DNA from 2 places in the Nocardiopsis sp. CNS-639 genome. Region 1 is predicted to be linked to the other one. Evidence: riboswitches for the same ligand, from Rfam matches in the RefSeq annotation. Region 1 holds a riboswitch; the other holds the start of a gene.
The links. Region 1 has a riboswitch for glycine ahead of gcvT (glycine cleavage system aminomethyltransferase GcvT). Riboswitches for the same ligand answer to the same signal wherever they lie in the genome.
Positions count from the first base shown of each region.

Region 2: linked by a shared signal. The riboswitch ahead of gcvP (aminomethyl-transferring glycine dehydrogenase) and the one ahead of gcvT (glycine cleavage system aminomethyltransferase GcvT) in region 1 are both predicted to bind glycine.

Region 1 covers NZ_KB906888.1:23,603-39,125, forward strand. Annotated here, with positions in the region: gene G011_RS0128150 (amino acid deaminase/aldolase) at 1-878, opposite strand, end outside; gene purU (formyltetrahydrofolate deformylase) at 1,057-1,944, shown strand; gene G011_RS0128160 (Asp23/Gls24 family envelope stress response protein) at 2,302-2,772, shown strand; gene G011_RS0128165 (hypothetical protein) at 2,772-3,092, shown strand; gene G011_RS32250 (hypothetical protein) at 3,130-3,303, shown strand; gene G011_RS0128175 (Asp23/Gls24 family envelope stress response protein) at 3,321-3,689, shown strand; gene G011_RS0128180 (DUF6286 domain-containing protein) at 3,691-4,296, shown strand; gene G011_RS0128185 (hypothetical protein) at 4,299-4,889, shown strand; gene G011_RS0128190 (VOC family protein) at 4,933-5,334, shown strand; gene G011_RS0128195 (amidohydrolase family protein) at 5,379-6,635, opposite strand; gene G011_RS0128200 (MurR/RpiR family transcriptional regulator) at 6,758-7,591, shown strand; gene G011_RS0128205 (sodium:solute symporter) at 7,778-9,208, shown strand; gene G011_RS0128210 (L-serine ammonia-lyase) at 9,305-10,717, opposite strand; gene glyA (serine hydroxymethyltransferase) at 10,795-12,063, opposite strand; gene gcvH (glycine cleavage system protein GcvH) at 12,071-12,451, opposite strand; gene gcvT (glycine cleavage system aminomethyltransferase GcvT) at 12,610-13,722, opposite strand; glycine riboswitch at 13,867-13,968, opposite strand; gene G011_RS0128230 (penicillin-binding transpeptidase domain-containing protein) at 14,187-15,107, shown strand; partial or broken gene G011_RS30405 (hypothetical protein) at 15,293-15,523, shown strand, end outside.
Region 2 covers NZ_KB906861.1:149,467-164,989, forward strand. Annotated here, with positions in the region: gene G011_RS0114600 (chorismate mutase) at 270-827, opposite strand; gene G011_RS0114605 (DUF6309 family protein) at 1,152-1,760, shown strand; gene G011_RS0114610 (PRC and DUF2382 domain-containing protein) at 1,950-2,825, shown strand; gene G011_RS0114615 (NAD(P)/FAD-dependent oxidoreductase) at 2,934-4,325, shown strand; gene G011_RS0114620 (CDP-alcohol phosphatidyltransferase family protein) at 4,590-5,345, shown strand; gene G011_RS0114625 (mannose-1-phosphate guanyltransferase) at 5,546-8,047, shown strand; gene G011_RS0114630 (FHA domain-containing protein) at 8,673-9,215, shown strand; gene G011_RS0114635 (bifunctional nuclease family protein) at 9,386-9,859, shown strand; gene G011_RS0114640 (MerR family transcriptional regulator) at 10,325-10,813, shown strand; glycine riboswitch at 11,045-11,134, shown strand; gene gcvP (aminomethyl-transferring glycine dehydrogenase) at 11,233-14,127, shown strand; gene G011_RS0114650 (tetratricopeptide repeat protein) at 14,385-15,523, shown strand, end outside.

The DNA of each region.
Region 1 (15,523 bases):
GGGCGTCCGCCGAAGGAGCGGTAGTGGTCGAACAGGTGCGGGTGGTAGAGCCCCGAGCCCGCCGCCAGCTCGGTCACGGCCCTCTCCCGGCCGGTGGTGTGCAGGCTGCCGGTACCGCCGCCGTTGACGAAGCGCAGGTCGGTGACCTCCCTGACGGCGTGGACGATGGCGGCGCGGCGCTTGGCCAGCTCCACGGCCGAGCGGCGCTGGACGGCGCGCAGGAGGCGTCCGTAGAGCGGCCTGCCGGGCGGGGCGTCGCCCACCCCGGCGATCTGGCCCTCGTAGGCCATGATCCCGTCCAGCTCCAGTTCGGGGCGGGCCGCGACCGCGCGGGCGAACGCGGCGGCCTGGGCCGGGGTGCGCACGGGGGAGCGGTAGGTGCCCACGCGCAGGCGCGGTCCCACGGGCTGCCAGCTGGTGTCGACGTCCAGGCACACCCGGACCGGCGGGGCGTCGGGGCCGCGGGATTCGGCGGCGTCGGCGACGGCGGCGCCGATCAGGTCCAGGTGCGCGGTGTCGTCCACCATCAGGGTGATCGCGCGGGCGGCGCGGGGGTCGCGCACGAGCCTGGCCAGGGCCTGGCGGTCCACGGTGGGGTAGGCGACGAGGACGTCGTCGCTGAGGGGGCGGTCGTCGGCGGCCAGCCAGAGGGCCTCGGGCAGGGTGAAGGCCATGACACCCGCGTAGCCGGGCAGGGCGAGGACGGTGCGCAGCAGTTCGCGGCTGCGCACGGACTTGCTGGCGACTCGGATGGGCCTGCCGTGGGCGCGGCGGGTCAGGTCGGCCGCGTTGGCGCGCAGGGCGGCGAGGTCGACGAGGGCGAAGGGGGCTTCGAGTCCGCGTGTGGCGGACTCGTACGTTTCGCGCAGACTTGTCATGTCCTGAGCATGCCAGAACATGAATGTCTTTCATATTCTCGGCGGAAAAGAGGACCCGGTACCCCCGCGGCGGGCGGTCCGCGGACGGTCTCGCGATAACCGGCCCCCGGTGTCGCGGGGGCGATACCCTGGGGTGTCACGGCTGATCAGCCGTCCGACCCCGGGAGTGGTTCTTTCCATGAGTGAGCGTGAGTACGTCCTGACCCTTTCGTGCCCCGACAGCCGGGGCATCGTCGCCGCTGTGGCCAACCTGCTGTCCGACCACGGTTGCAACATCACCGAGAGTCAGCAGTACGGCGACCACTACACGGGACGCTTCTTCCTGCGGATGCAGTTCGTGGCGGAGCGGGGCGGCGACGGCGTGGTGGGGGAGGACGTCCTGCGCGGCGCCTTCGCGGCGCTGGCGGGCGACTTCGGCGGCCGGGGCGGCGACGCGTTCGTGGAGTGGACCCTCAACCCCCGCGACGTGCGCCCGCGCATGATCGTGATGGTGTCCAAGTTCGGCCACTGCCTCAACGACCTGCTCTACCGCCAGCGCAGCGGCCTGCTGGACGCCGACATCGCCGCCGTGGTCTCCAACCACCCCGACCTGGAGTTCCTGGCCGACTCCTACGGCGTGGACTTCCACCACCTGCCGGTCACGGCCGGGAGCAAGAAGGAGCAGGAGGCGCGCCTGCTGGAGCTGGTCGACTCCTACGACGTGGACCTGGTGGTCCTGGCGCGCTACATGCAGGTGCTCTCCGAGCAGCTGTGCGCCAAGATGTCCGGCCGGATCATCAACATCCACCACTCCTTCCTGCCCAGCTTCAAGGGCGCTCGGCCCTACCACCAGGCCCACGCGCGCGGTGTGAAGCTGATCGGCGCGACCGCCCACTACGTCACCGCCGACCTCGACGAGGGCCCGATCATCGAGCAGGAGGTGTCCCGGGTGGACCACACGCACAGTCCGGAGCAGCTCACGGCGATCGGCCGGGACCTGGAGTCGGTGGCGCTGGCGCGCGCGGTCAACTGGCACGCTCAGCGCCGCGTACTGCTCAACGGGGATAAGACGGTCATCTTCGGCTGAGCCGGACGCCCGCCGCGCGGCGGCGGGGTGCGGTCCGCGCACGGGGGCGCCCGGGGGCGCCCCCGTGCGTTTTCCTGCCCCGACCAGATTCTCGACGCTGTTTTGGGTCGGAGACGGGACTGACCTTGCCCGTTCCGACCAGGAAAAATTACTCACGGTGCTTTGTCGGATACAGTGTGTATGTATATGGTGTGGTCAGTTCGACATCCTTCCGGCCAGGACACGGGCCCGGGTTTCGGTCCGGCCCTCTGGGAGGGCACATCCGCCGGGAAGGCGCGGGGAGCGGTCCGGGGGCGCCTTCGGCGCCGCGACCGCCCGTGCGGCCCGCACACTGCGTAGGGGGACCCAGTGACGGACATGAGAACCGAGACCAAGGTGCCGGGAGCCCGCGAGTCGGGCCGGATCAGCCGGGGGGACTCCTCACGCGAGGAGGGCGGGCGCACCCAGATCGCGGACGGCGTGGTCGCCAAGATCGCCGGCATGGCCGCGCGTGAGATCGGCGGCGTCCACGCCATGGGCGGCGGGACCGCGCGTGCGGTCGGCGCGGTCAGGGACGTCGTGACCCGGGGCGGCGACAGCGGCTCGGTCGCGCGGGGCGTCTCGGTCGAGGTGGGCGAGCGCCAGGCCGCCGTCGACATCGACCTGGTCGTCGAGTACGGAGCCGCCATCCAGGACCTGGCCGCGGCCGTGCGCCGCAACGTCACCTCGGCGGTGGAGCGCATGACCGGGCTGGAGGTCACCGAGATCAACATCCGGGTGGACGACATCCACCTGCCCGACGACGACCGCGGCGAGGACGACGGCGGGTCCGCGCCCCGGGTGCAGTGATGGCGGCCGCCGACGGGGACCCGGGTGAGGTCGCCCGGCGCCTGGTGCGGGAGGCCGAGCGCTTCCCGGACGTGGTGGAGCTGTCCTCGGGGGGTTTCGGCACGCTGGCCACGCCCGTCCCCGGAGGACGGGTCCTGGGGGTGGCGGTACGCGACGACAGCGTCGAGGTCGGCGTCGTGGTCCGGTTCGGGCGGCCCCTGCCGGAGATCGCCGCCGAGCTGCGCCGCGGTCTGACCCCGGTCGCCGGGGGCCGTACCGTCCACGTGTCCGTGGAGGACGTGGTCGCGGGACTGCGGGACGGCGCCCGCACGGGTGGTTGAGCAGGCAGCATCGGGTGCTGGACAAGAGGGGGAAGCCATGTGGCCCATCGTCGGACTGTCCTACGGGACGGTGCTGGGTCTTGCCGCCGCGTTCGGCGGGTTCACGGCCTTCGCGCTGGTCCTGATCCTGGGGCTCGCGGGGTTCGTCGCCGGTCGGGCGATGGAGGGCGAGATCGACCTCACCGCGGTGTTCTCGCGGCGCTCCGCCTGAGATGTGAGGGAGCGGACGTGGCCGGAGTGCGGACCAGTACGGTTCCCCGACAGAGGGAGCGCCCGGGCGACGAGGTCGCCCGGGAGCGGAGCGGGGGCGAACGCGACCCCGGCGGTCGCACCGTCATCGAACCCGGTGTGGTCGAGAAGGCGGCCGCGCGTGCGGTCCGCGAGGTCCCCGGCGCCCTCCCCGCCCGGTCGCGCACGGCGCGGGCCCGGGTGAGCGGCGAGGTCGTGCTGCTCAGGCTGAGGGTCGGCGTCCGCTACCCGCACTCGGTGCGCGAGGTCGCCGCACGGGTGCGCGGGCACGTCGGGCGGCGGATCGAGCAGATCACCGGAAAGCGGGTCCACCACATCGACATCGAGATCGCGGAGTTGGTGCGCTGACATGACCACCGTGGAAGAGGTGCTCGGACGCCCAGACCAGGGCGTCGACCGCCGGGCCAGGCGGGTGGCCGTCCACACGTTCCGTCCGCGGCGGTCCTGGCCCGCGGTGATCACGGGCTTCGTGATCCTCCTCGTGGCCGTCGTGGCCGCCGCCGAGGTGATCTCGGCCCTGGCGGGAAGCCCGCTGGGGCTGATCCCGGTCGGCGCGGCCAGCGGGTACGCGGCGACCACGACCTGGTCGATGCCGTCGGTGCAGATCGCCTCGGCGGTCCTGGCGCTGATCGGGCTGGCCCTGATCGTGGCCGCCCTGGCCCCCGGACGGGGGCGCTGGACGGCCCTGCGCACCGACGACCCCGCTCTGGTGGTGGGGCTGACCCGGCCCGCGCTGCGCCGGGCGGTGGCCGCCGCGGCCGAGGGCGTCAGCGGCGTCGACGGCGTGCACGTGACGGTGCGCGGCAACAGGATCCGGGTGCACGCGCGCACCGGGATGCGCGGGTCGGCGGGGCTGCCCGCCGAGGTGACCGCGGCCGTGGAGCGGCGGTTGGAGGAGCTGGCGCCGCTGCGCAGCATGCGGATCGCCACCCACGTGCGGTACGCGGAGGGTTGACCATGGCTGGTGACAGGTCGCGCAGGTCGGCGCGGGGAAACCGGTGGGGGCTGGCGGTCGTGGGGGCGGTGCTGCTCGTGGCCGGGCTGGGGTCGCTGGCCGCCGGGCGCGGCCTGTTCGGCGGGGGAGCGGCCGACAGCGTCCTGCTCGGCCCCGGGGCCAGGGAGGCGCTCGACCAGCAGTGGGTGCCCTACGCGGTGGTCGCGGTGGCCTTCGTCGCCGGTTTCCTGGCCCTGCGCTGGCTGATGTCCCAGGGGCTCAACGACACGGTGGGGCGCCTGGTCCTGGAGCGCGGGGAGCAGGGGCGGGTGGAGATGTCCGAGAACGTGGCCCGAGGGGCCCTGGAGCAGGAGGTCGCCGACTACCCGGGCGTGCGCCGCGCCCGCGCGAGGCTGACCGAGTCCGCCGAGGCGCCGCACCTGCGCCTGGCGCTGACCCTGGACGACGACGCGGACGTGGCCGGGGTGTGGCGGCGGGTGAGCTCGGAGGCGCTGGCGAACCTGCGCCGGGCGCTGGACCTGGAGCAGGTCCCGGCCGTCGTGCGGATGTCGATGACGGCACCTGCCAAGAACCCGCGGCGCAGCCTGGCCTGAGCCGCTGCCGCCGATTGTCGGTGTCTGCTGTTAGCTTCGCCACATGACTCGAACGACTTTCGTGAACCTGCCCGTCAAGAGCGTCGACGCCACCCGGGAGTTCTTCAGCGCGCTGGGCTTCGGCTACGACGAGGCCTTCTCCGACGACAGGGCGCTGTGCATGGTCGTCAGCGACACCTCGCGCGTCCTGTTCCTGTCCGAACCCTTCTTCGCGGAGTTCACGCCCTCGGGGATAGCCGACACCTCCGCGGGCGCGGAGGTGATCACCTGCCTGAGCGCCGACAGCCGCGAGGACGTGGACCGGATCGCGGAGGCCGCCGCCGTGGCCGGGGCGACCCACGCCAGGACCACCGAGCACACCGGCATGTACTCGCGCTCCTTCGCCGACCCCGACGGCCACCTGTGGGAGTTCCTGTACATGGACGCGTCCGCCACCATCTCCTGAGCGACGGCGGGTGCGGGCCCCGGTGCCCGCACCCGCCGACCGCGTCAGCGCACGGCGTCGCGCTCGTGGCGGATCCGGCCGTCGCGCAGCACGGTGCGCACGCTCGTCTCCGGCGAGGCCAGGACCCCGATGTCGGTGAGCGGGTCGCCGTCGACCACGACGAGGTCGGCCCGCGCCCCGTCGCGCAGGGTGCCGACGACCCCCTCCAGCCCCAGCAGCCGGGCGGCGTTGACGGTGGCGGCGCGCAGCACGTCCGCGGCGGGCTGGACCCGGCCGCGGATGGCGAACTCCTGGCTCTGGCGGTCCTGCATGCCGCCGAGCAGGTCGCTGCCGAAGACCAGGTTCACCCCGGCCTCGTGGGCCATGCGCAGGGCGTCCAGCCCCCGGTCGAGCACGGTGTCCACCTTGGCCTGGCTGGCGGCGGGCAGCCCGTTGGCGGCCCCCTGCCGGGAGAGTTCCTGGTAGGTGACCAGGGTGGGCACCAGGTAGGCGTCGTGCTCCAGGAACAGCTCGATGCTGCTCTCGTCGATGAGGTTGCCGTGCTCGATGCAGCGCACGCCGAGGCGGAGCCCGCGGTTGACGGCGCGGGCGGTGTAGGCGTGGCCGGTCACGTAGCGGTTGGCCGCCTCGGCCTCCTCCACCACGGCCCGGATCTCGTCCTCGGAGGACTGGGTGGAGTCGATGCGGTCGGTGGGGGAGGCGACGCCGCCCGAGAGCATGATCTTGAGGTGGTGGGCTCCGGTGCGCAGCTGCTCGCGGGCCGCGCGGCGGAACTCCACGGGCCCGTCGCAGACGATGCCCGCGCCGGGGCAGCAGGCGTGGGTGTCGTTGCCCTGGCGGCCGGGCGTGCGGAAGTCGCCGTGGCCGCCGGTCTGCGACAGCGCCTTGCCGCCGAACATGAGCCGGGGGCCGTCGACGAGCCCCTCCTCGACCGCCCTGGCCAGCCCCCAGTCGCCCCCGGCGACGTCGCGGACGGTGGTGAAGCCGCGCCTGAGCATGTCGCCCAGGGACCGTCCCGCGTAGCTGGCGACGTAGGCGGGCGACTGGTCCATCGCGGCGCCGAGGTCGGCGCTGAAGGCGGTCGGGTGCACGTGGGCGTCGATCAGGCCCGGCATGAGGGTGGCCCCCGCCAGGTCCACGGTCGGCACCCGCGGCCCCACCTCGGGCGGTGTTCCCTGGCCGCTGCCCGCGACGAGGCCGTCCCGCACCAGGAGCCAGGAGCCGGGGGTCCTCGTGCCCGCCTCGGGGTCGAGCAGCCCGGCGCCCGTGAAGAGGATGTGCGGTTCTGACTGGCGGGTCATGGATACCTCCGTCGGGGTTCGCGTTGTTGCAATATATGTTGCACCACGGGGAGGGGGCCACCCCGCGGGGGTGGTATCGCTTGGGGGTGCGGCGCGGTCCGGGGCGCCGGGACGGAGGGGTGATGGCGGACTGGATCGAGGCCGCGCTCGGCGGCGGACGCCTGGGCCGCGCGGCCGAGCGCGTGGTCAGGGTGCTGCGGGACGAGCCGAGGTTCGCCTCCTACGCGAGCACCGCCGAGCTCGCCGAGCGGGCCGGGGTCAACGTCGCCACGGTCGTGCGGGCCGCGCAGGCCCTGGGGTTCACCGGCTGGCCCGCCCTGCGCGTCGAACTGCGCTCGCGCTACCTGGCCTCGCTCAGCGCCGGAGAGGTCCTTGCCGAACACGCCGGGTCCGACGCCGACCCCGTGCGCGAGGCCTTCCGCGCCGACCGCGAGGGGCTGCGCGACCTGGAGCGGACCCTGGACCCCGCCCGGGTGCGCGCCCTGGCGGGCGCGGTGCACGGGGCGCGCCGGACGCGGGTGGTGGGTTCGGGCACCTTCGCGGCGCCGGGCGTGCAGCTCGCGCACGCCGCGGGGATCATGGGCTACGACGTGGAGCGCCTGGAGCTGGGCGGCACCGGCCTGGTCAGCGCGCTGGCGCGGATGGGCCCCGATGACCTGTTGCTGGCGTGCGACCTGTGGCGGCTCCCGGTCGCGCTGCGCTCGGCGGCGCGGGTGGCCCGTGAGCGGTCGGTGCCGGTCGCGGTGATCACCGACCGCAGGGACTCCCCGTTGGCGGAGGGGGCGGCGCACGTGCTGCTGGTGCCCAGCGAGGGTGTGGGCATGTTCCCCTCGCTCACCCCGGTGATGGCGGTCGTCCACGCGGTGCTGGCCGAGCTGGCCCGCCTCGGCGGGGACGAGGTGCTGACCGCGGTGCGCGACACGGAGCGGCTCTGGGAGAGCACGGAGCTCTTCTGAGCGACGCCGGGGGGAACGACCTGGGAAGACGCGGTGACACGACTGTGACGTGATCAGGGTCACGTTCGCTGCAATAAGTGTTGCACTTCACGCGGCGGGGCTGCTTACATGGCCCGGTCGGGCCGCCCCGCGGGCGGCCCCTCCCGTGCACGTCCCCCGAACCCAACCTCGCCGCGAAGGTGGCCCATGCAGACGACCCATCTCGTGATCCTCGCCGTGTACATCCTGGCCATGATCGGGATCGCCCTCTACTTCGTGCGCTCGGGCAGGCTGCGCGGCGGTGACGACTTCCTGTTCGCCGGACGCAGCCTCCCCCGCCCGGTCATGATCGCCACCATGCTGGTCACCTGGGTCGGCTCGGGCACCATCATCGGCGGCGCCAACTTCGCCTACACCTACGGCCCGACGGCCGGGATGATCTTCTTCGCGGGGACGCCGCTGGGCATCCTGGTCCTGCTCCTGGCGGCCCGCCGGATCCGCCGGGCGTCCCGGCACACCATCCCCGAACTGCTGGAGGTCCGCTTCGGCATCGGGGTGCGCACCGTCGCCGCCGTGGTCACCACCATCGCCTTCCTGGGGCTGACCGCCTCGCAGTTCGTCGGCGGCGGGTACGTCGTCAGCCTGGTCACGCCGCTGTCCGCCACCCAGGGCACCGTGCTCATCGCGGTCGTCGTGACGCTGCTGACCGTCACCGGAGGCCTGTTCTCGGTCGCCTACACCGACTTCGTCTCGGCCATCCTCATCCTGCTCAGCCTGTTCGTGTCGGTGCCGCTGGTGTTCGCCGCGATCGGCGGCCCCGGCGCCTACTGGGACGGCCTGCCCGAGCAGGCGACCACCTTCAGCGGCGGACTCACCGCCCTGCAGCTGCTCGGCTACTTCCTGCCGCTCTTCCTGCTCCTGCTCGCCGACCAGAACATGTACCAGCGCCTGGCCGCGGCCAAGGACGAGCGCGAGGCGCGCTCCTCCACCCTGGGCATGTTCGTGGGCAGCTTCTTCGTCTTCGTGCCCGTCGTGCTGCTCGCCACCTGCGCCGCCATCCTCATGCCCGGCATCAACGGCGACATGGCGGTGCTGAGCCTGGCCTCCGAGGGCTACCTCCCGGTGGTGCTGGGCGGTTTGATCCTGGCCGGGGCGGTCGCCTTCGTCATCACGACCGGGTCCTCGTACATGCTCTCCTGCGCCTCCAACGTCGCCTACGACCTGTACGCCCGTTTCGCCGGGGACGGTGTGGACGAGCGCCGCAAGCTCGTGGTCCAGCGCCTGTCGGTCCTGGGCATCGCGCTCGCGGGCCTGGCGCTGAGCCTGTTCTTCCCGACCGTGCTGGAACTGCAGATGTACTCCTACACGGTCTACGGCGCCGCGATCACCCCGGTGGTCCTGTCGGTGCTGTTCTGGAAGCGCGCGACCACCGCGGGCGCCGTCGCGGCGCTGGTGGTCGGCGCGGCCACCACCATCGGCTGGCAGGTCGCCGGGACCCCGGGCGACCTCAACGCGGTCATCGTCGCCCTGCCCGCCGCCCTGGTCGCGCTCGTCGTGGCCAGCCTGGTCACCAAGGCCCCCGACCCCGCGCGGGTGGCCGCGGCCGAGGCGCCCGCGCCCACCGGAACCGACGCCTGACACACACGGGGACCGCTCCCGACCGGGCGCGGTCCCCGTACCCTCTCCCCGCGCCCCGGCGGGCGGGCCACGTCGGCCGGGAGGAAGACGGATCCCTCAGCACTCGATGACGTTGACGGCCAGGCCGCCGCGCGAGGTCTCCTTGTACTTGTCCATCATGTCGCGGCCCGTGTCGCGCATGGTCCGGATGACCTTGTCCAGCGACACGAAGTGGCTGCCGTCGCCCCGCAGCGCGATGCGCGCGGCGCTGATCGCCTTCACCGAGGCCAGCGCGTTGCGCTCGATGCACGGCACCTGCACCAGGCCGCCGATGGGGTCGCAGGTCAGCCCCAGGTTGTGCTCCATGGCGATCTCGGCGGCGTTCTCCACCTGCGCGGGGGTGCCGCCCAGCACCTCGGCCAGCCCGGCGGCGGCCATCGAGGAGGCCGAACCCACCTCGCCCTGACAGCCCACCTCGGCGCCCGAGATCGACGCGTTCTGCTTGAACAGGATGCCCACGGCCCCCGCGGTCAGCAGGAACCGCACCACGCCCTCGTCGCCCGCCCCCGGGCTGAAGTGCAGGTAGTAGTGCAGCACGGCGGGCACGATGCCCGCGGCCCCGTTGGTCGGTGCGGTCACCACACGGCCGCCCGCGGCGTTCTCCTCGTTCACGGCCAGCGCGTAGAGCGTGATCCAGTCGCTGCCGCGCATGGGGTCGGAGTCCACCCCCGTCGGCGCCAGCAGGCCCGACTCGTCGCAGTTGCCGCCCAGCTGCCGGTACAGGCGGTGCGCCCGCCGGGGCACCTTCAGCCCGCCGGGCAGGCTGCCCTCGGTGGTCACCCCGCGGCGCACGCACTGGCGCATCGCCTCCCACAGCACGAGCAGCTCGGCCCTGATCCGCTCGGGGGAGCGCCCGAACGCCTGCTCGTTGGCGAGCATCACCGCGCTGATCGACATCCCGGTGTCGGCGCAGATCCCCAGCAGCTCCTCGGCGCTGGAGAAGGGGTGGGGCACCCGGGTGTCGTCGGCCTTGATCCGGTCCGCGCCCGCCGCGCGCTCGTCCACGACGAACCCGCCGCCCACCGAGTAGTACACCTTCGCCGCCAGTTCGGCGCCGGAGGAGTCCAGTGCCACGAACCGCATCCCGTTGGGGTGGTCGGGCAGGCTCTCCCTGCGGCGGAAGTCCACGTCCACGGCCGGGTCGAAGGCCACCGGCGGCCCTCCGTGCCCGCCCAGGTACAGGGTCCGCTCCCGGCGCACCCCCTCCACCAGTCCGGGCACCGCGTCCACGTCCACGTGCTCGGGGGTGTGCCCCATCAGTCCCAGGACCACCGCGCGGTCGCTGCCGTGCCCCTTGCCGGTGAGCGCCAGGGAGCCGTACAGCTCCGCGCGCACGCGGGCCACGCCGTCGAGCAGGCCCTCCTCGCGCAGTCCGGCCACGAACGTGCGCGCGGCCTTCATCGGCCCGACCGTGTGCGAGCTGGACGGTCCGATTCCGATCTTGAACAGGTCGAACACGCTGATGGCCATGGCTGTCCTCCTCGTCGAGTACAGGGCCCGGGCATGGGATCGCCGTGCGGGGCCGCCCGGCCCCGCACGGCAAGGCTCTACAGGTTCGGGTAGAGCGGGTACTTCGCGGTCAGCGCCTGGACCCGGCCGCGCAGCGCGGCCTCGTCGAACTCCGGCTTGAGCACCTCGGCGATGACGTCCGCGACCTCGGCGAAGTCCTCGTCGCCGAAACCGCGGGTGGCCAGCGCCGGGGTGCCGATCCGCAGACCGGAGGTGACCATCGGCGGACGCGGGTCGTTGGGCACCGCGTTGCGGTTGACCGTGATCCCGATCGAGTGCAGGCGGTCCTCGGCCTCCTGGCCGTTGAGCTCGGAGTTCACCAGGTCCACCAGGACCAGGTGCACGTCCGTGCCCCCCGAGAGCACCTTCACGCCGACCTCGGCCGCGTCCGGCCGCGTCAGCCGCTCGGCGAGCAGCCTGGCGCCCGAGACCGTGCGGCGCTGGCGGTCGGCGAACTCCTCGCCCGCGGCGACCTTGAGGGCCACAGCCTTGGCCGCGATCACGTGCTCCAGCGGCCCGCCCTGCATGCCGGGGAACACCGCGGAGTTGATCTTCTTGCCCAGCTCGGCCTTGGCCAGGATCATGCCGCCGCGCGGGCCGCCCAGGGTCTTGTGCGTGGTCGTGGTGACCACGTCGGCGTGCGGCACCGGGTTGGGGTGCAGCCCCGCCGCGACCAGACCGGCGAAGTGCGCCATGTCCACCATCAGGAGCGCGCCGACCGAGTCCGCGATCTTGCGGAAGCGGGCGAAGTCCAGCTGGCGCGGGTAGGCCGACCACCCGGCGACGATCATCTTGGGCCGGTGCTCCTCGGCGAGCGCCTCGACCTCGTCGTAGTCGACGGTGCCGTCCTCGTCGCGAACGTGGTAGGCCACCGCGTTGAGGATCTTGCCGGAGTAGTTGATCTTCATGCCGTGGGTCAGGTGGCCGCCGTGGGCCAGGTCCAGGCCCAGGATGGTGTCACCCGGCTTGAGCAGCGCGAAGTACACGGCCGTGTTGGCCTGCGCGCCCGAGTGCGGCTGCACGTTGGCGTGCTCGGCGCCGAACAGCGCCTTGGCGCGGTCGATGGCGAGCTGCTCGACGACGTCGACGTGCTCGCACCCGCCGTAGTAGCGGCGGCCCGGGTACCCTTCCGCGTACTTGTTGGTCAGGACGGTGCCCTGAGCCTCGATCACCGCCTGGGGGGCGAAGTTCTCCGAGGCGATCATCTCCAGGGTGTCGCGCTGGCGGGCCAGCTCCGCGTCGACCGCGGCCGCCACCTCGGGGTCCAGTTCGCCCAGCGTCTGGTTGAGCGTGTTGTCAGTAGCCATCGGGGGCCTACTCCTCGCCTTCGGTCAGCTTGGTGTACTCCTCTGCGGAGAGAAGGTCGGAGGGCTCCTCGGAGATCCGGGCCCTGAACAGCCAACCGTCCTCGAAGGGCGAGGAGTTGATGGTCTCGGGCTCGTTCTCCAGGATCGCGTTGACCTCGGTGACCTCACCGCTCACGGGCGAGTAGACGTCGCTGACGGACTTGGTGGACTCCACCTCGCCGCACGGCTCGTCCGCGGTCACCTCGCTGCCGACCTCGGGCACCTCGACGTAGACGATGTCGCCCAGGGACTCGGCGGCGAACGAGGTGATCCCGACGGTCGCGATCCCGTCCTCGACCACGACCCACTCGTGTTTGGCGGTGTAACCCAGCTCCGTGGGAACGCTCACTTCAACTCTCCTTGGAGGTGTTCCATTTTCCTGCCGCGCGCCCGTACGGCTGCCCGGCCCGGCCTACGCCCGGTCGCGCCCCGTGCGTGCGGGTCCCCTGTGTGGGGATCCCGCCGCGCCGGGGCGTGCGGGCCTTCGGGGTGTGAAGGCCCCTGCTCCTACGACTGCCGCTTGTAGAACGGCAGCTCGACCACGTCGACGTCCTCGCCCCGCCCGCGCACGTCCACGGTGAACGCGCCGGTCGAGGTGTCGAGGTCGCCGTCCACGTAGGCCATGGCGATGGGGCGGCCCAGGGTGGGCGAGGGCGCGCCGCTGGTGATGGTTCCGACGGGGGCGCCGTCACGCAGGACCTCCTGGCCCTGGCGCAGCGGGCGGCGCCCGCGCGCGACGAGGCCGATGAGGCGGCGGGGGCGGGAGGAGCGGGAGGCCTCCTCCAGGGCCGCGCGGCCCACGAAGTCGCCCTTGTCGAACTTCACGACCCGGCCCAGACCGGCGTCGAAGGGGGTGAGGTCGGCGGTCAGCTCCTGCCCGTACAGCGGCATCCCGGCCTCCATGCGCAGGGTGTCGCGCGCGGAGAGCCCGGCGGGGACGAGGCCGTGCCGCTCACCCTCGGCCATGAGGGCATCCCACACCTTGGGGGCCCTGTCCGCGGGGCTGACGAAGATCTCGAAGCCGTCCTCACCGGTGTAGCCGGTACGGGCGAGCAGGACGGGCTCACCGGCGACGGTGTGCTCGTACCCGGCGTAGTAGCGGATGCCGTCCAGGTCGGCGTCGGTCAGCGGCGCCAGGACGTCGACGGCGCGGGGTCCCTGGACGGCGATCAGCGCGTACTCGGCCGACTCGTCGCGGACCTCGACGTCGAAGCCCGCGGCCCGCTCGGCCAGGGCCGGGGCGACGACCGCGGTGTTGGCGGCGTTGGCCACGACGAGGTACTCGTCCTCGCGCAGCCGGTAGACGATGAGGTCGTCCAGGACACCGCCGTCCTCGGCGGTGATCATGGAGTAGCGGGCGCGTCCCACCTTGACCTGGGACAGGTGGCCGACCAGCGCGTGGTCGAGGGCCTGGGCGGCCTGCGGGCCGGTCAGCCGGATCTCGCCCATGTGGGAGAGGTCGAACAGGCCCGCGGCCTCGCGCACCGCACGGTGCTCGGCGGTCTCGCTGCCGTAGCGCAGCGGCATGAGCCACCCGGCGAAGTCGACGAGGGTGGCGCCGGCCTTCTCGTGGACCTCGCGCAGCGCTGTCGCGCGCGGCGCGTATGCGGCATCTGACATGGGCACTCCCGAGAGGATGGGCGTCGTGACGTGCGTGGCGTTGCCATCCTCCCCCTCTGTCATCTGTGCCTGAGAGCTTCGCCGCGCGCTCGGCGCGGCTTGCACCTTCGGCGAGGGACGGCTGTCCCTGCTTTCCAGAGTGGTCTCGCCCGTACGGTCCGCTGTGCCTGAGAGGTTGTCTTCGGGGAGGGATTGCTCCTTCGGCGGCCCGCGCTGGATACGCGGGCACTCTCCCGTACGGGGTCAGCAACACGTTCAGCCTAGCAGCGGCCGTGAACGGCGCCCAAGGGTGCCCGGTGCCGCGCGGGAGCTCCCGCGCGGCACCCGTGAGCGGCACCGTCGCGCGCCGTCCGCGCCGTGTCCGCCGCGCTCCCTCCGGTCTTCGACACTCCGGCCGCCTCCACCCTGGAGCGGGAACGCGGGGATTAGCGTGTGCGGAGAGTACCGACCGGGGAGGGAGACGGATGCGAACCGACACCGGGAGGACGGCGCGCTCGCTCGCGGCCGGATGCGTCCTGTCCCTGGCCGCGGGCACGGGGTGCGCCGGGGCCGTGGACGGACCGCGGGAGCCGGACGGGCACGCCCGGGAGGGGACGGAGGCCGGGCCCCCGCCCCTGACGCGGGGCGACGTGGCCGCCGTCGAGCGCGAGGACCTGGAGGCGGTGTTCGCCGACGCGGGCGTGGAGGGCGCCTTCGTGCTCCACGACGTGATGGAGCGGGAGGCGACCGTGGTGGGGCCGGAGCGGGCCCGCGAACGCGCCGTTCCCGCGTCCACCTTCGACCTCGTCAGCACCCTGGTGGGGCTCCAGACGGGCGCGGTCGGGGACGTGGACGAGGTGGTGCCCCACGGGGACGGATCCCAGCCCGTCGACCGGCGGGAGCGGGACATGGCCCTGCGCGAGGCACTGCCCGCCTCGAACGTCCCCGTCTACCAGGAGGTGGCCCGCCGGGTCGGGCACGGGCCGATGGCGGCCTGGGTGGACCGGTTGGACTACGGCAACCGTTCGGTGGGCGACGCGGACGCGCTGGACCGGTTCTGGCTGGAGGGGCCGCTGGAGATCTCCGCGATGGAGCAGACCGCCTTCCTGGCCAGACTGGCCCGCGACGAACTGCCCGTGGACGACGAGCACCAGGAGGCGGTGCGCGCACTCGCCGTCCTGGAGGAGGGCGAGGGCTACGCCCTCCACGCCAGGGCCGGGCGGGGCCGGGAGGCCGACCCCGCGCCGGGCTGGTGGGTCGGCTGGGTCGAGCGCGGCGAGGACCTGTACACGTTCGCGCTGCGCGTCGAACCGGAGGGGGACGAGGACGCCGAGCTGGGCGAGTCCCTGGGACGGGAGATGCTCGTGGAGCTGGAGGTCCTGCCCGAGGAGGGGCGCACCGCCTGAGCGCCGCCCGGGCCCCGCGACGCGCGTCGGCCCGCCCCCGTCACGGGGGCGGGCCGACGCGCGCAGGGGAGTCCGTCCCCGGACGGGCCTCAGCGAAGCGGAGGACCCAGGACCACCGGCTAGATCGTTGATGGGGGTTTCTCGGAACCCCTGCGCCCATGGCGAAGGGCGTCGAGGATCAGAGTGTGACCAATGACCTTGACGCCCTTCTGACCGCACTCTACGTCCATCTGGACGACCACGTCCTGCCTTCGCGTGAACAACCGGTCAAACGCGGCCCGAACCGGCTGCTCACCGACGCCGAACTCGTCTGTGTCGCGGTGGCCCAGGCCCTGCTGCGCCATGACTGCGAACGCCGCTGGATGCGCGCCGCCCCCGCCCGGATCGGGCACCTGTTCCCCCGCCTGCCCGGCCAG
Region 2 (15,523 bases), on a different contig from region 1:
GCCGGTACGGCGTCTCCGCCCACGAACCCCCAGCCCCCAGGACGAGGGGTCGGCCGAGAGAAGCCCTCGACGGCGCCGCTCCGCTCGGAGCGGTGACCCGCCCGCCCCATGTCTCCCGGCGTCCGGGCCGTCTGCTCGCGCCGTCCGTCCCACGCCTTCCAACCTCCGGACCGTCCGCTGACGCCGCCGCACCCTGGGGCCCGGCACCGCCCGCCCCGGAGGTGTCCGGCCCCGCCCGTGCCCCCCGTGCGCGGTCCCGGGTCACCGGCTCAGACGCAGACCGACTCCAGCGAGCCGGCCAGGGCGGCCGAGGCCAACCGGTCGAGTCCGCGCGCGGCCGCGGCCTCGTCCGTGTTCCGCGCGAGCCGCGCCGCGCAGCCGGGGGCGGTGCGCTCCTCCTCGGCGGCGGCCAGCGCCTCCACCAGCGCGGGGGTGATCCGGTCCAGTTCGGCGCGCACCCCGGCCAGGTCCGGCGCGTGCTCGGGCCGCCGGTCGGCCTGTGCGTACCACTGGGCGTGCAGGCCGCGCTGGACCACCTTGTTGGCCTCCATCTGGTCGCGCGTGACCGCGACGGCGGACGCCGGGTCCGCGCCGAGTTCGGAGGCCCGCCGCTCGGCGGCGGCCAGGACCCGCGCCTCGCGCTCGGGGGCCTCGACGGGGTCGCCGGTGTGCCACTTGGCCGCGGCCACCAGCGGAGCGGTGTCGAGCCGGTCGGCGGACAGGAGCACGACCGCATCCAGGCCGTTCGGCGGGGCGGACGCGGCGGCGGTGGGGGAGGCCAGGAGCAGGGCCGCGACGGCGGCGGCGAGGGTGACTGCGGTGCGCATGGACGAGGACCTCGGGGCGACGTCGGGAGCGGTGGGACCCCCGTATCCTATCCCTGCGTGTCGAGGCGTATGCGAAGGGTGGTGGCGGAGTGCGCGTTCCCTTTCCCGACGCGCTGTGGCCGTCTATCCTTCGGGCAGCGGTAACCGCCGCGATCACGGGCCGCGGAGGCCCCCGCGTCGCAGGACCGCCGTCGCCGCCGTGGTTCCTGGACCCCCGTGACCGCCGCCCCCCATGACCGCCCAACCTCCGCGACCGCTCAACCTCCACGACCGTCGCCCCCGTGACCGCCCGCCACCCGGCGGACCGACCTGAGGACCGAACCCGTGCAGATCCTCGAACCCGTCACCCCCGACACCGTCCTCCGGCGCTTCCGCGCCACCCACCCGTTGGAGGACGAGGTCTCCCGTGCCACCAACACGTACGCCGAGAGCGCTCTGACCCTGGCCACCCGCCAGCTCGGCGGGACGTGGCACCGGGTCGCCCTGGACCGCGAGGACGTCCTGTCCGTGCTCCTGCCCTGGCACACGGGTGAGTACGGGGAGCGCGAACTCGTCCCCCCGGCCGGGGCGACTGTCGCCGAGACCCTGGGCACGCTCACCGACTGGCGCCGGGAGTACCCCGCCAGCAACCCGGTGTGCTGGGGCAAGCTGGACTGGCACACAGGCGCGGCCCACGCGCCGCTGTTCCTGAGTTCGCGCGCCCTCGACCACCCCTTCTACGAGCGGTTCGAACGCACGGACGCGGTGACCCACCTGGACGGCCTGCACCGCATGCTCGCCTGGGCGCTGGCGGACCGGCTCCCCTCGCGGCCCCTCCTGGAGGCCTACCTGGCCGGTCCCCTGCCCGACCTCCGCGACCCGGACGCCCCCTCCGCGTCCCGTCCCTCCGCGACGGCCCCAGCCGAGGCCACCGCCGACACCAAGGAGGCTTGACCCGAGGGGCCGAGCCTCCCGACTCCGTCAACGCGCGGCCGCCCGGGGCAAAGGGAGCGCCAACACTCGCCCCGGACTCGGTAGCGGCTTGGGTGAGCCGTTAGTCCGCGCGGCTCACGGCGGGTAGGGGGTGGGCGGACAGCGTTGGGGCACCCGCCCCTCGACCACGCGAACCACTAGGGGGACATCGTGGCACGCGATCGCACACCCGCAGACCTGATCGGGCACCACGTCCTCGATCGGGAGGGCCACAACGTCGGCAAGATCAACCAGGTCTACCTCGACGACAACACCGACCAGCCGAGCTGGGTGTCCGTGCACACCGGCCTGTTCGGCAGGCACGAGACCCTCGTCCCGCTCCAGGGCTCCCAGCCCGTGGAGGAGGACATCCGGGTCCCCTACGACAAGTCCGTCGTCAAGGACGCCCCGCACATCGACGCCGACCGGCACATCTCTCCCGAGGAGGAGCAGACGGTCCGCCAGTACTACGCGCAGCACGGCGGCCCCCCGATGCGGGGTGAGGAGACCGCGATGGGCCGCGGCCCCGGGCCGCAGACCACCGGCCGGGAGGACGTGGCCGGGGGCGCCGCCGGAGGAGCGGCGGGGGGCATGGCCGGCGACGCCGCCATGCGCGACCGCGACGCCGGTATGCGCGACCGCGACCGGGCGAGGGCGGACGAGCGCGACGACATCTCGATGACGCGTTCGGAGGAGCGCGTGGACATCGGCGTGGAGCGGCGTGAGGCCGGGCACGCCCGCATGCACAAGTACGTCGAGACCGAGCAGTTCGACGAGACGGTCCCGCTGCACCACGACGAGCTCCAGGTCGAGCGCCGCCCGGTGGACGACCCCTCCGCGGTGCGCGAGCCCCGGGAGATGGGCGAGGACGAGGAGACCTTCACGCTCTACGAGGAGCGCCCGGTCGTCTCCAAGGAGCAGGTCCCCGTCGAGGAGGTCCACGTCCGCAAGCGCGACGTGACCCGCGACGAGCACGTCCAGGGCCAGCGCCGCCGCGAGCGGGTCGAGCTGGAGGACGACGAGGGGGAGCCGCCCGCCAACGCCTGACCCGGCCGCACGGCCGGGCCCGGCCAGGGCCGGAGTCGTCCCCGGACACACGGTCCGGGGACGACGCGTGCGCACCGCTGTCGCGCGCCCACACGGAGGGGGAGGTACATGACTGAGCCGGGGGACGTCAGCGAGGAGACCACCGAGGGCGGGGACGAGGAGAGGGAGCGGGAGACGGCGTCCCCGCCGCGCGGGCGCGAGGCCTCACCCGGGCGCGGGCACACCATCGTGGTGGGCGCGGGCGTCGCCGGTCTGGCCGCCGCCGACCGGCTCGCCGAGGAGGGTGAGCGCGTCACCGTCGTGGAGGCCCGCGACCGCCTGGGCGGGCGCGTCCACTCCCTGCGCGAGTGGGACGGCACGTCGGCCACCCTGGACGTGGGCGCCTCCTGGATACGCGGTGAGGAGAACAACCCCTTCGCGCGTCTGGTCCGCGAGATCGGCGTCCGCACGACCGTGTTCAACCGCTCCACCGAGACCGCCTACGACCCCAAGGGCCGCAGGCTGCTCTTCGACCGCCACCGCCGCAACATGGAGGACGTCAACCTCCTGCACGAGCACATGTACTGGGACAACGTCGGGGCCACACCTCAGGAGTCGATGGAGGAGGGCATCAAGCAGGCCCTCTACGACGCCAACCTGGTGCGGGCCAGGGCCCGCGACGCCAACGAGATCGTGCACCGCCTCGTGGAGGGCGACCACGGCGCCGACGCCGACGAGGTCGCCTTCACCGCGGTGGCGGCCCTGCACGAGTTCAGCGGCGACGACGTCGTCTTCCCGGACGGCATGGCCCAGGTCACCGACCACCTGGCCCGGGGGCTGGACGTGCGCCTGGAGCACGTGGTGCGGTCGGTCTTCCACGACGGGGACGGCGCGGGCGTCCGCGTGGACACGCCCGACGGGGAGGAGACCCTGACCGCCGACCGGGTCCTGGTGACGCTGCCCCTGGGCGTGCTCAAGGCCGGAGGGGTCGACTTCGACCCGGCTCTGCCCGAGGACAAGGCCGGAGCCGTCCGGCGCCTGGGCAGCGGCCGCCTGGAGAAGCTGTTCCTGCGCTTCGAGGAGGTCTTCTGGGGCGACGCCGAGGTCCTGGTGCACCTGGGGACCGAGGAGGGAACCTGGTTCCACTGGTACGCGGGACAGCGGGTCATGGGGGCGCCGATCCTGGTCTGCCGCAACGGCGGCAATGCGGCCCGGTTCCTGGAGGAGAAGGACGAGGCCGACGTGGTCGGGCACGCGCTGGACTCGCTGCGCGGCCTGTTCCGCAAGGTGCCCGAACCCGTCGGCCACCACCTCACCCACTGGATGGACGACCCGTTCGCCCGGGGCAGCTTCTCCTTCACCGCCGTGGGGTCGGGGGACGAGGACAGGGTGGCGTTGGGTGAGCCGGTCGGCGAACGGCTGTTCTTCGGGGGAGAGGCGACCGAGACCGAGCACACGGCCACCGTGCACGGCGCCCTGCTCTCGGGCCGCAGGGAGGCCGAGCGCATCCTGGAGCTGTGAGCCCGTCACCGCGCGACCCCGGGTGGACCGGTGGGGCCGGGACCGGAGCAGCGGACCGGGAACCCCGCCGGGCCGCCCCGCGTTGGACGGTGGTGAGGGGCCGCGTCCGGGAAGGCCGCAAAGCGTACACGGTACGATCGGGGTGCGGCCGTCCTCCGACCAGGGCCGGTGGACCCACGATGGCGGGAAACGACCCTCCCGCCCGTTATCGTTGGCGCCATGGGGCGATCCGCGCAAGAAGGCAGACACACGGCGGGGGGCGATGTGGTCAGCCCGGCGGTCAGTGACCGCGTCTGGACGGTTCCCAACCTACTGAGCATGCTCCGGCTGTTGGGCGTGCCCCTGTTCCTGTGGCTCGTGCTGGTGCCCCAGGCCGACTGGTGGGCCCTGCTCGTGCTGGCCCTGGCGGGCCTGAGCGACTGGCTCGACGGCAAGATCGCCCGCGCCTGGAACCAGACCTCGCGCCTGGGAACCGTGCTCGACCCCCTCGCGGACCGGCTCTACATCTTCGCCGCCCTGCTCGGCCTGGTCATCCGCGGCATCGTGCCCTGGTGGCTCATGGGCATCCTCGTGCTGCGCGACGTCCTCATCCTGGGAGCCCTGCCGCTCCTGCGCCACTTCGGCTACGGACCCCTGCCGGTCAACTTCGCGGGCAAGGCCGCCACGCTGTGCCTGCTGTACTCGTTCCCGCTGCTGTTCCTCGCTGGTTACGCCACGATCGCCGCAGATGTGGCGAGAATTATAGGTTGGGCCTTCGCGCTCTGGGGAACTGCTCTGTACTGGTGGGCCGGACTGCTCTACGCCGTACAGGGACTGCGCCTGATGGCCCAGACCCGCCGCGACGAAGGCGCTGATCGCACCGGCGGCCCCAGGGCCGTGGGCGACAGCGACCCCGTGCGCGGTCACGCCCAGGACCGACCCGGTCCAGCCGCACCGGCGACCGCTGACGGCGACCCCGGCGCGGCCGCCGAGGGCGCGGACCGACCGATCCGCCCGGACCAGGGACGGACCGGCCCCTGATCCGCACGCGGACCGGCTCACCACGAGTCCTGTCGGATCGAGAGGGAGTGTCGTCTCCGCATGAGAACATGTCCCGCCGCCCGCAACGGCGTGCGCTCCGAACACCATCCCCACGCGGCGCGCACCGGCGGCCCAGCGGTACGGAGGTACCGGCGATGAGCCAGGCCGCAGACACCACCCCGGAGGCCACCACGCCTCCGATGAAGGCCGTCGTGATGGCGGGCGGTGAGGGAACCCGCCTGCGCCCCATGACGGCCAACCAGCCCAAACCGCTTCTGCCGGTGGTCAACAAACCCATCATGGAGCACGTGCTGCGCCTGCTGCGCAAGCACGGCTTCACCGAGACCGTGGTCACCGTGCAGTTCCTGGCCACCCTCATCCGCAACTACTTCGGCGACGGCGAGGAGCTGGGCATGAAGCTCAGCTACGTCGCCGAGGAGGTGCCGCTCGGCACGGCGGGCAGCGTCAAGAACGCCGAGGAGCACCTGCGCGGCGAGCCCTTCATCGTCATCTCCGGTGACGCCCTCACCGACATCGACCTGACCGACATGGTCCGCTTCCACCGCGAGAGCGGCGCCAAGGTCACCATCGGCCTCAAGCGGGTGGAGAACCCGCTGGAGTTCGGCATCATCATCGTCGACGAGCAGGGACGCGTCCAGCGCTTCCTGGAGAAGCCCACCTGGGGCCAGGTCTTCTCCGACACCGTCAACACCGGCATCTACATCATGGAGCCGGAGGTCCTCGAACGCGTCGCCGAGGGCGAGGTCGTCGACTGGTCCGGTGACGTCTTCCCCCAGCTGCTGGAGGAGGGCGAGCCCCTCTACGGCTACATCGCCGACGGCTACTGGGAGGACGTGGGCACCCACGAGAGCTACCTCAGCGCCCAGGCCGACGTGCTCTCGGGCAAGGTGGACGTGGACATCGACGGCTTCGAGGTCTCCCCGGGGGTGTGGGTCGGCGAGGGCGCCGAGGTCCACCCCGAGGCCGTCCTCAAGGGCCCGCTCTACATCGGCGACTACGCCAAGGTCGAGGCGGGCGCCGAGTTGCGCGAGTTCACCGTGGTCGGCAGCAACACCGTCGTGCGCTCGGAGGCCTTCGCCCACCGCACGGTCCTGCACGACAACGTGTTCATCGGCCGCGGCGCCAACCTGCGCGGCGCCGTCATCGGCAAGAACACCGACGTCATGGCGGCCGCCCGGATCGAGGAGGGCGCGGTCGTGGGCGAGGACTGCGTCGTCGAGTCCGAGGCCTACCTGCACAACGACGTCAAGGTCTACCCGTTCAAGACCATCGAGGCCGGTGCGGTGGTCAGCACCAACGTCATCTGGGAGTCGCGCGGGCAGCGCTCGCTGTTCGGCCCCCGGGGCGTGTCCGGCCTGATCAACGTCGAGATCACCCCGGAACTGGCGGTGCGCCTGGCCAACGCCTACGCCACCACCCTGAAGAAGGGCGCGATCGTCACCACCTCGCGTGACGTCTCGCGCGCCGCCCGTACGCTCAAGCGCGCGATCATCAGCGCGCTCACCGCGGCCGCCATCGAGGTGCGCGACCTGGAGGTGGTGCCGCTGCCGGTGGCACGCTTCCACACCTCCCAGAGCGGCGTCAGCGGCGGCATCACGGTGCGCACCACCCCGGGGGACCCCGAGTCGGTCGACATCCTGTTCCTGGACGGCGACGGCGCCGACCTGTCGCCCGGCGCCCAGCGCAAGCTCGACCGGGTCTTCTCCCGCGCCGAGTACCGCCGGGCCTTCCCCGGCGAGATCGGCGAGCTGACCTTCCCGTCGCGCAACGTGGAGAGCTACTCCCACGAGCTGCTGCGCAAGGTGGACACCTCCGGCGTCGCCGAGGCCGAACTCAAGGTCGTGGTGGACTGCGCCGGGGGCAGCGGCTCGCTCATCCTGCCCTCCCTGCTGGGCCGGATCGGCGTGGACGTGCTCACCGTCAACAACCGGCTGGACGAATCCTCGCCCACCGACACCGTCGCCAAGCAGAACCGCGACCTGGGGCGGCTGGGCGAGCTGGTCTCGGGATCGGGAGCCGACTTCGGCGTGCGCTTCGACCCCGTGGCCGAACGGCTGTCCATCGTGGACGAGAACGGCGCCCTGGTGCACAGCGACCGGGCCCTGCTGGTCGTCCTGGAGCTGGTCTGCGCCGAGTACGGGACCGGGACGGTGGCCCTGCCCGTCACCACCACCCGCGTCGCCGAGACCGTGGCCGCCTCGCACGGGGTCAAGGTCCACTGGACGGCCACGGCCACCGACGAGCTGACCAAGGCGGTCCAGGCCCAGGACGACGTCATCTTCGCGGGCGACGGCCGCGGCGGGTTCATCGTGCCGCGGTTCAGCCCCACCACCGACGCCATCGCCGCCTTCGTGCGGCTGCTGGCGCTGGTGGCCAGGACCCGCCGCTCGCTGAGCCAGATCGACCGCACGATCCCCCAGGCGCACCTGCTGCGCCGTTCGGTGCCCACCCCGTGGGCTGTCAAGGGGAGCGTGATGCGCGCCGTCGTGGAGGCGGCTGGCGGCCGAGAACTCGACACCACCGACGGCGTCCGGGTGATCGAGCCGGACGGGAGCTGGGCCCTGGTCCTGCCCGACACCGCGGAGGCCGTCACCCATCTTTGGGCCGAAGGTCCCAACTCCGACACCGCACACCGTCTGCTGGACGAGTGGGCGGCCGTCGTGGAACGGGCCGAGGGCTGAGGCGGGTCGCGCGGGCGCGGACGGGTCGTCCGTCCGCGCCCGCGCGGCGCGTACCCGCGTTGTCACGCCCGGTACGCGGGCGCGGTCCCTACCGTGCGTGACCCCGCGGGTTAAAATGGGCATACAGGCAGGTCGTGGCGGTCCGGTGAAGTCGGTGCGAATCCAGGGGGATCCGTGGAGAACCAAACCCGCCGACACGGCATCAGCACCAGGACAGGCGTGTTGCCCCGATCCGGCCCGCCGCCGTCGCCGGACACCCTCCGCGACGGCGGGCACACCGCTCGGCGATCCGTTTTCGACGGGTCGTCCACAGTGGGCGGGGGAGGAGCAAAACCCTTCCTGGACAGGGATATGGTTTAAAGTCGAGTGTTCCCCGAAGCGCCGCGTCGCCTATCGGACCGGGTATCCCGGCAACGGCGGACACCCTCGCCGGTGGTGACAAGGAGTGCGACACGGGGGATGAGACCTAGCGACCGACCGTGTGAGGCGCACCGCTGCCGCGACAGCGGGCCGTCTCACCGCGTACCGGACGGCGTGCGGGCCGCGTGCCCGCCCGACGCCCGGTACGTGCCACCGATCAGCCCAATCAAGCACCGCCCCGTGCGGTAGGAGGCCGAGCCGACCTATGTCGAGCGTTTACTGCACGCAGTGCGGTCACGCCGTTGCGGATGATGCCCGTTTCTGCTCCCACTGCGGAACTCCGATCCGCAGAGCCGAACAGCAGGGCCCCCGACCCGGCACTGGCAGGGACTCCGGCGGAGACGTCACGTCCACCATCTCCCTCTCGGGCATACAGGCCCTGGAAGAGGAGGAGTCCGGCGACGAGCTGGGCGGCGACGACCCCGCCAACCCCGACGCTCTGCCGCCGGGCACGGCTCTGCTGGTGGTCAGGCGCGGCCCCAACGCCGGGAGCCGTTTCCTGCTGGACAGTGACGTGACCACCGCCGGCCGCCACCCCAACAGCGACATCTTCCTGGACGACGTCACCGTCTCCCGGCGCCACGTGGAGTTCTTCCGCCGCGGCGACGGGTTCGGAGTCCGCGACGTGGGCAGCCTCAACGGCACCTACGTCAACCGCGAGCCGGTCGACGAGGCCCAGCTCGGCGGAGGCGACGAGATCCAGATCGGCAAGTTCCGGATGGTCCTGCTGACCAAACCGCGCCGCTGACCGGCGCGGGGACGACCGCGGGAGCGGCGGGTGGGCCGATGAGGTTTGCGGCCCCCCGCCGCCGGAGAACTTTGTAACGAAGGGTGCCGATTTCGCCCTCGGGTCCTGATCCACAGCGGGAGCAGGGACGAGCGCCCATCCGGCATCACGACTCGTGGGACGGAGACGCTGTGAAGCACATGGAGGTCGTCGGCGTCCGTGTTGAGATGCCCTCGAACCAGCCGATTGTCCTGCTCAAGGAATCCGAAGGTGACCGCTACCTGCCTATCTGGATCGGCGGCGTGGAGGCCACCGCGATCGCGCTGGCCCAACAGGGCGTCGCACCGGCCAGACCGCTCACCCACGACCTGTTCCGGGACGTCCTCGACGCCCTGGACACCGGGCTCAAGACGGTGAACATCACCGGCCTCAGCGACGGCATCTTCTACGCCCAGCTGGTCTTCAGCAACGGCGTGGAGGTGAGCGCGCGCCCCTCCGACTCGATCGCCCTGGCGTTACGGACGGGCACGCCCATCTACGCGCACGAGGACGTGATCGACGAGGCCGGGATGCCCATCCCGGACGAGCAGGAGGACCAGGTCGAGGCGTTCCGGGAGTTCCTGGACAACATCTCGCCCGAGGACTTCGGCAGGCGCACGGAGTAGTCCGGTGACGCACGTGCACTCCCCCGGGGCCCGCGCCCAGGCGCGGGTCCTGTGCCGCTGCGGTGTCGCGTGCCGGGGAGGACACGCCCCGACCTGCGGCTTCGCCCGCGGAGCCGGTGATAGATTGGGTAACGGAAGTGGTCGTAATGATCAGGGCCGAAACCCCCGGGTGCGCGTCGGGCGCCAACGGGGAGGCCCCGGCACACCGGCGCCGCGCGCACTTGGCGACGCGCCGCGCGGTGTCATTGACGCTGCCGGTCGGCCGTCCTACCTTCAGTGCAGTGGAACCCACGGCGCACCCGTTCCCTGAGTGGACATCCCCTGTCGAGACCGCCGTGGGACGAGAAGCCGGAGGTCGGCGTGGCGGTAGCGAGCGGCAAGCGGGATCCCCATGACAGGCGGTCCGCGCTGCGGCTAGCGGGGCAGCAGGGCCTACTGTGCGAAGAAGACTTGGTGGCGCTGCCTATGGACGTCGGGTATCGGGGCCCCGCGGCGTGTACGGCCGCCGGGATCAGCTACCGCCAGCTCGACTACTGGGCCAGGACCGGCCTGGTGGAGCCGAGCGTGCTCACCGGAGCCCACAACGCCCCCCTGTACAGCCTCCCCGACATCCTGTTGCTCAAGGTCGCCAAACGGCTCCTGGACACCGGGATATCCCTCCAGCAGATCCGCACCGCGGTCGACCACCTGCGCGGTCGTCCCGCCCCCGACCTGGCCCGCATCACCCTCATGAGCGACGGCGTCAGCGTCTACGAGTGCACCTCCCCGGAGGAGGTCGTGGACCTCATGCAGCGCGGGCAGGGCATGTTCGGCCTGGCGCTGGGCAACGTCTGGCGCGAGGTGGAGGAGGCCCTGGGTGTGGTGCCCGCGGAGGAGCGGGCCGACCTGCCCGCCGCCGCGCCCCAGCCCGTGGACGAGCTGGCCAGGCGTCGCCGGGAGCGCCGCACCGGCTGAGACCGACAGGCGCCGCCCGCACTCCCGGGGCGGCCGTGCGTCGGCCGGGGGCGCGGGTGCTTTGGAGCCACGGCTACTTGGACGAACCTCCAGGTTCTGGGTGTGATGTGGGCGAAACGCCTGCCCGGAAGAGCTGCCCGGGGCGACCATCGAGTACGGTCGTAGTCACAACAGGGATGAAAACCGACATTCACCCTGCTTGTACACACGTACAGATCGTCAGCTGGCTGTCGACACCGCGCGAGAGAGACCCCGCAACGGGGCGCCGACGGGGCAATACTCCCCAGTAACCTCTCAGGCACCATGGACCGCGTGGAGGAGGCCGCTCTGAAGCCTGGGCGCCGTCGTGCCCGGTGACAGAGGGGGAGACCGTGAGGAACACCGCCGACCCGACTCGGCCCTGTCACCAGGAGGTCTCCGTGCCAGACCAGCCCGTGCACACCCCCGGCGCGCCCGCCCGGGTGTTCGCCGACCGCCACATCGGCCCCACGCCCGCCGAGGTCCAGGAGATGCTCAAGGCGGTCGGCTACGGCTCCACCGCCGAGCTCATGGCCGACGCCGTGCCCGAGTCCATCCTCACCGGCCCCGGGAGCAGCGCGCCGCTGGACCTGCCCCCGGCGCTGAGCGAGGCCGAGGCCCTGGCCGAGCTGCGCGACCTGGCCTCCCGCAACCAGGTGCGCACCTCGCTGATCGGCCAGGGCTACTACGGAACCCTCACCCCTCCGGTCATCCTGCGCAACATCATGGAGAACCCCGCCTGGTACACGGCCTACACGCCCTACCAGCCCGAGATCTCCCAGGGCCGCCTGGAGGCCCTGCTCAACTTCCAGACCATGGTCTCGGACCTGACCGGCCTGCCCGTCTCGGGCTCCTCCCTGCTCGACGAGGCCACCGCCGCCGCCGAGGCCATGACCCTGGCCCGCCGCGCCTCCAAGAGCAAGGCCGACGTCTTCGTCGTCGACGCCGACGTCTTCCCCCAGACCCTGCACGTGCTGCGCACCCGCGCCGAACCCCTCGGCATCGAGGTCGTGGTCGCCGACCTGTCGCAGGGCCTGCCCGAGGGCGACGCCTTCGGCGTCCTGGTGCAGTACCCGGCCTCCAGCGGCGCCGTGCGCGACCCGGGCCGGGTCATCGCCCAGGCCCACGAACGCGGCGCCCTCGCGGTGGTGGCCGCCGACATCCTGGCCCTGACGCTGCTGCGCAGCCCCGGCGACCTGGGCGCCGACATCGCCGTCGGCTCCACACAGCGCTTCGGCGTCCCGCTCGGCTTCGGCGGCCCGCACGCCGGTTACATGTCCGTGGGCGAGAAGCTGCGCCGCCAGCTGCCCGGCCGCCTGGTCGGCGTCTCGGTGGACAACGCGGGCAAGCCCGCCTACCGGCTGGCGCTCCAGACCCGCGAGCAGCACATCCGCCGCGAGAAGGCCACCAGCAACATCTGCACCGCGCAGGTCCTGCTCGCCGTCATGGCCGGGATGTACGCCGTCTACCACGGCCCCGACGGCCTGCGCGCGATCGCCCGCCAGGTGCACACCCGCACCGCCGCCCTGGCCGACGCCCTCGCCGAGCGCGGCTTCGAGGTCCTGCACCGGGCCTACTTCGACACCCTGCGCGTGCGCGTGCCCAGCGCCGCCCGGGTCGTGGAGTCCGCCCTGGAGGCCGGGTACAACCTGCTGACCGCGGACGAGTACACGGTCGGCGTGAGCGTGGACGAGACCACCACCGAGGCCGACCTGGAGAAGGTCCTGGCGGCCTTCGGCGAGGCCGAGCGCGGCTCCTCGCGCGTGCGCCTGAGCGTGGACGAGGACGCCGACCGCCTGCCCGCCGAGCTGGCCCGCCAGGTGGACTACCTCACCCACCCGGTGTTCGGCACCCACCGCAGCGAGACCTCGCTGCTGCGCTACATGCGCCGCCTCTCCGACCGCGACCTGGCCCTGGACCGCACGATGATCCCGCTGGGCTCGTGCACCATGAAGCTCAACGCCACGGCGGAGATGGAGCCCGTCACCTGGCCCGAGTTCGCCGGGCTGCACCCGCTGGCGCCGCTGGACCAGGCCGCCGGGAGCGTGACCCTGATCCGCCAGCTGGAGTCCTGGCTGGCCGAGGTCACCGGCTACGACGCGGTGTCCCTCCAGCCCAACGCCGGGTCCCAGGGCGAGTTCGCCGGGCTGCTGGCCATCCGCGGCTACCACCGCTCGCGCGGCGAGGCCCACCGCGACGTGTGCCTGATCCCCAGCTCCGCGCACGGCACCAACGCCGCCAGCGCCGTGATGGCCGGTATGCGCGTGGCCGTGGTGGCCTGCGACGACAACGGCAACGTCGACCTGGAGGACCTGCGCGCCAAGACCGACAAGCACGCCGACGACCTGGCCGCCATCATGATCACCTACCCGTCCACGCACGGCGTGTACGAGGACACCGTCACCGAGGTGTGCCGACTGGTCCACGAGGCGGGCGGCCAGGTGTACGTGGACGGCGCCAACCTCAACGCGCTGCTGGGCTGGGCCAAGCCGGGCGAGTTCGGGGCCGACGTCAGCCACCTCAACCTGCACAAGACCTTCTGCATCCCGCACGGCGGCGGTGGTCCGGGCGTGGGTCCGGTCGCGGTCCGCTCGCACCTGGCCGGTTTCCTGCCCAACCACCCGGGCCAGCCCGAGGCGGGCCCGCACACGGGGGTCGGACCGGTCTCGGCGGCCCCGTTCGGCTCGGCGGGCATCCTGCCCATCTCCTGGGCCTACGTGCGCATGATGGGCGAGGAGGGGCTGCGCTCGGCCACCGAGGTCGCGGTGCTGTCGGCGAACTACCTGGCCAAGCGGCTGGAGCCCTACTTCCCGGTGCTCTACACCGGTGCGGGCGGTCTGGTGGCGCACGAGTGCGTCGTGGACATCCGCCCGCTCCAGAAGGCCAGCGGCATCAGCAACGAGGACCTCGCCAAGCGGCTCATGGACTACGGCTTCCACGCGCCGACGATGTCGTTCCCGGTCAACGGCACCCTGATGGTGGAGCCGACCGAGAGCGAGAACCTCGCCGAGCTGGACCGCTTCGTGGAGGCGATGGTCGCGATCCGCGGCGAGATCGACAAGGTGGCCTCGGGAGAGTGGGACGCGCAGGACAACCCGCTGCGCAACGCCCCGCACACCGCAGAGGCGGTGACCGCGGACGAGTGGTCGCACGGCTACACGCGCGCCGAGGCGGCCTACCCGCTGGCGTCGCTGCGCACGGACAAGTACTGGCCGCCGGTCGGCCGGATCGACCAGGCCTACGGTGACCGCAACCTGGTCTGCTCCTGCCCGCCGCCGGAGGCCTTCGAGCTGTAGGGCGGCCCGGGCCGCGGGAAGGGGCGCCGGTCCGAGGACCGGCGCCCCTTCCCTGTTGCCCCTTTAGAGATCTACGTCGTAAAAGTCCGTTTTGTTCTCTGCCCTCGGCGGGGGAGGGGTGAAGAGCGGGACGTGCCCACCGGTCGCGGCGCGGGTCCCCGGTCCCCGGCCGCCGCAGGCGTTAGAGTTGCGGCGACACGGATCGCGTTCCCACCACGCGGACCGCCACCCCGCCACCCCCATGGAAAGCGGAGAGCATGACCACGACGTCCGGACCTTCCGCGCGCTCTGGCCCCGCCGACCCGCCCCCGGCCACCGATCCCCGGGACACGGACGAGGCGCAGGCGCCGACCGGGCAGGGCGCCGCCGAACTGTGCGACCAGGCCCAGGACCTCGCCGGGAGCGGCCACCTCAAACGCGCGGCCAAGCTCTACCAGCAGGCGGTGGCCGCCAACCCCCACCCGCGGGTGCAGGCCCGCGCCCTGCTCGGCCTGGCCGTGGTCGAGGACCAGCGGGGAGACCTGGCCGCCGCCCGTGAGGCCGCCCGCCGCGCCCTGGCCACCGGCGACCCGCGCTACGCTCCGCGCGCCGCCTACCACCTGGCGCTCTCCCTCGAACAGGACGGCGACCACGCCGAGGCCGACCGCGTCTGGCGCCGCCTGCTCGACCTGGGCGGGGCCGACTACACGGCCGTGGCGCACTACGGGCTGGCCCGCTCCGCCGAGGGGCGCGGCGACACCGACGGGGCCGAGGAGCACTGGGAGGCGGCGCTGGCCCTGCCGTCCGATCCCGGTTCGCTCGGCCGCCTGCACGCGGCCACCGTCGTGGACGCCTCCCGCGACCTGGCCGAACGCCTGCTGGGGCGGGGGCTGCCGGGCGCCGCCGCGGCCGCGGTCGAACGCGGCCTGTCGGTCGCCGACGACCCCGGCCTGCGCCTGCTGCGCGCCGCCACCCACCTGGAGCACGCCATCGCCGACGTCGGCGCCATCGTGGACCCGGACGCGGCCTCCGAGGACGCCGAGGAGCCGGGGGCCGCGCCGGGCACCTTCGCCGCCGCCGTGGAACTCCTGGCGGGGTTGCTGGCCCTGCGCGGGGACCCCGGTACGGCCGAGCGGGTCTGGCGGCTGGGCCTGGGGGACCGGGACCCGGATACCGCGGGGGAGGTGCGCCGGCGGCTGCGCAGGGGCTTCGCCGCGCCCGAGGATGACGGGGACGGCGGGACCGGGGAGGCGTGGTGGGACCCCTACCTGGAGGAGGCCGCGGCGACCGCGAGCGCGCCCGCGCTGGCGGGGGAGCTGTTCGCCGTGGTCACCCAGATGCACGCCCTGCTGGCGCTGCCGGTGGCCGAGGGGGAGGCGCGCCCGGCGGCGCTGCGGGCCGTCATGGAACAGGCGCT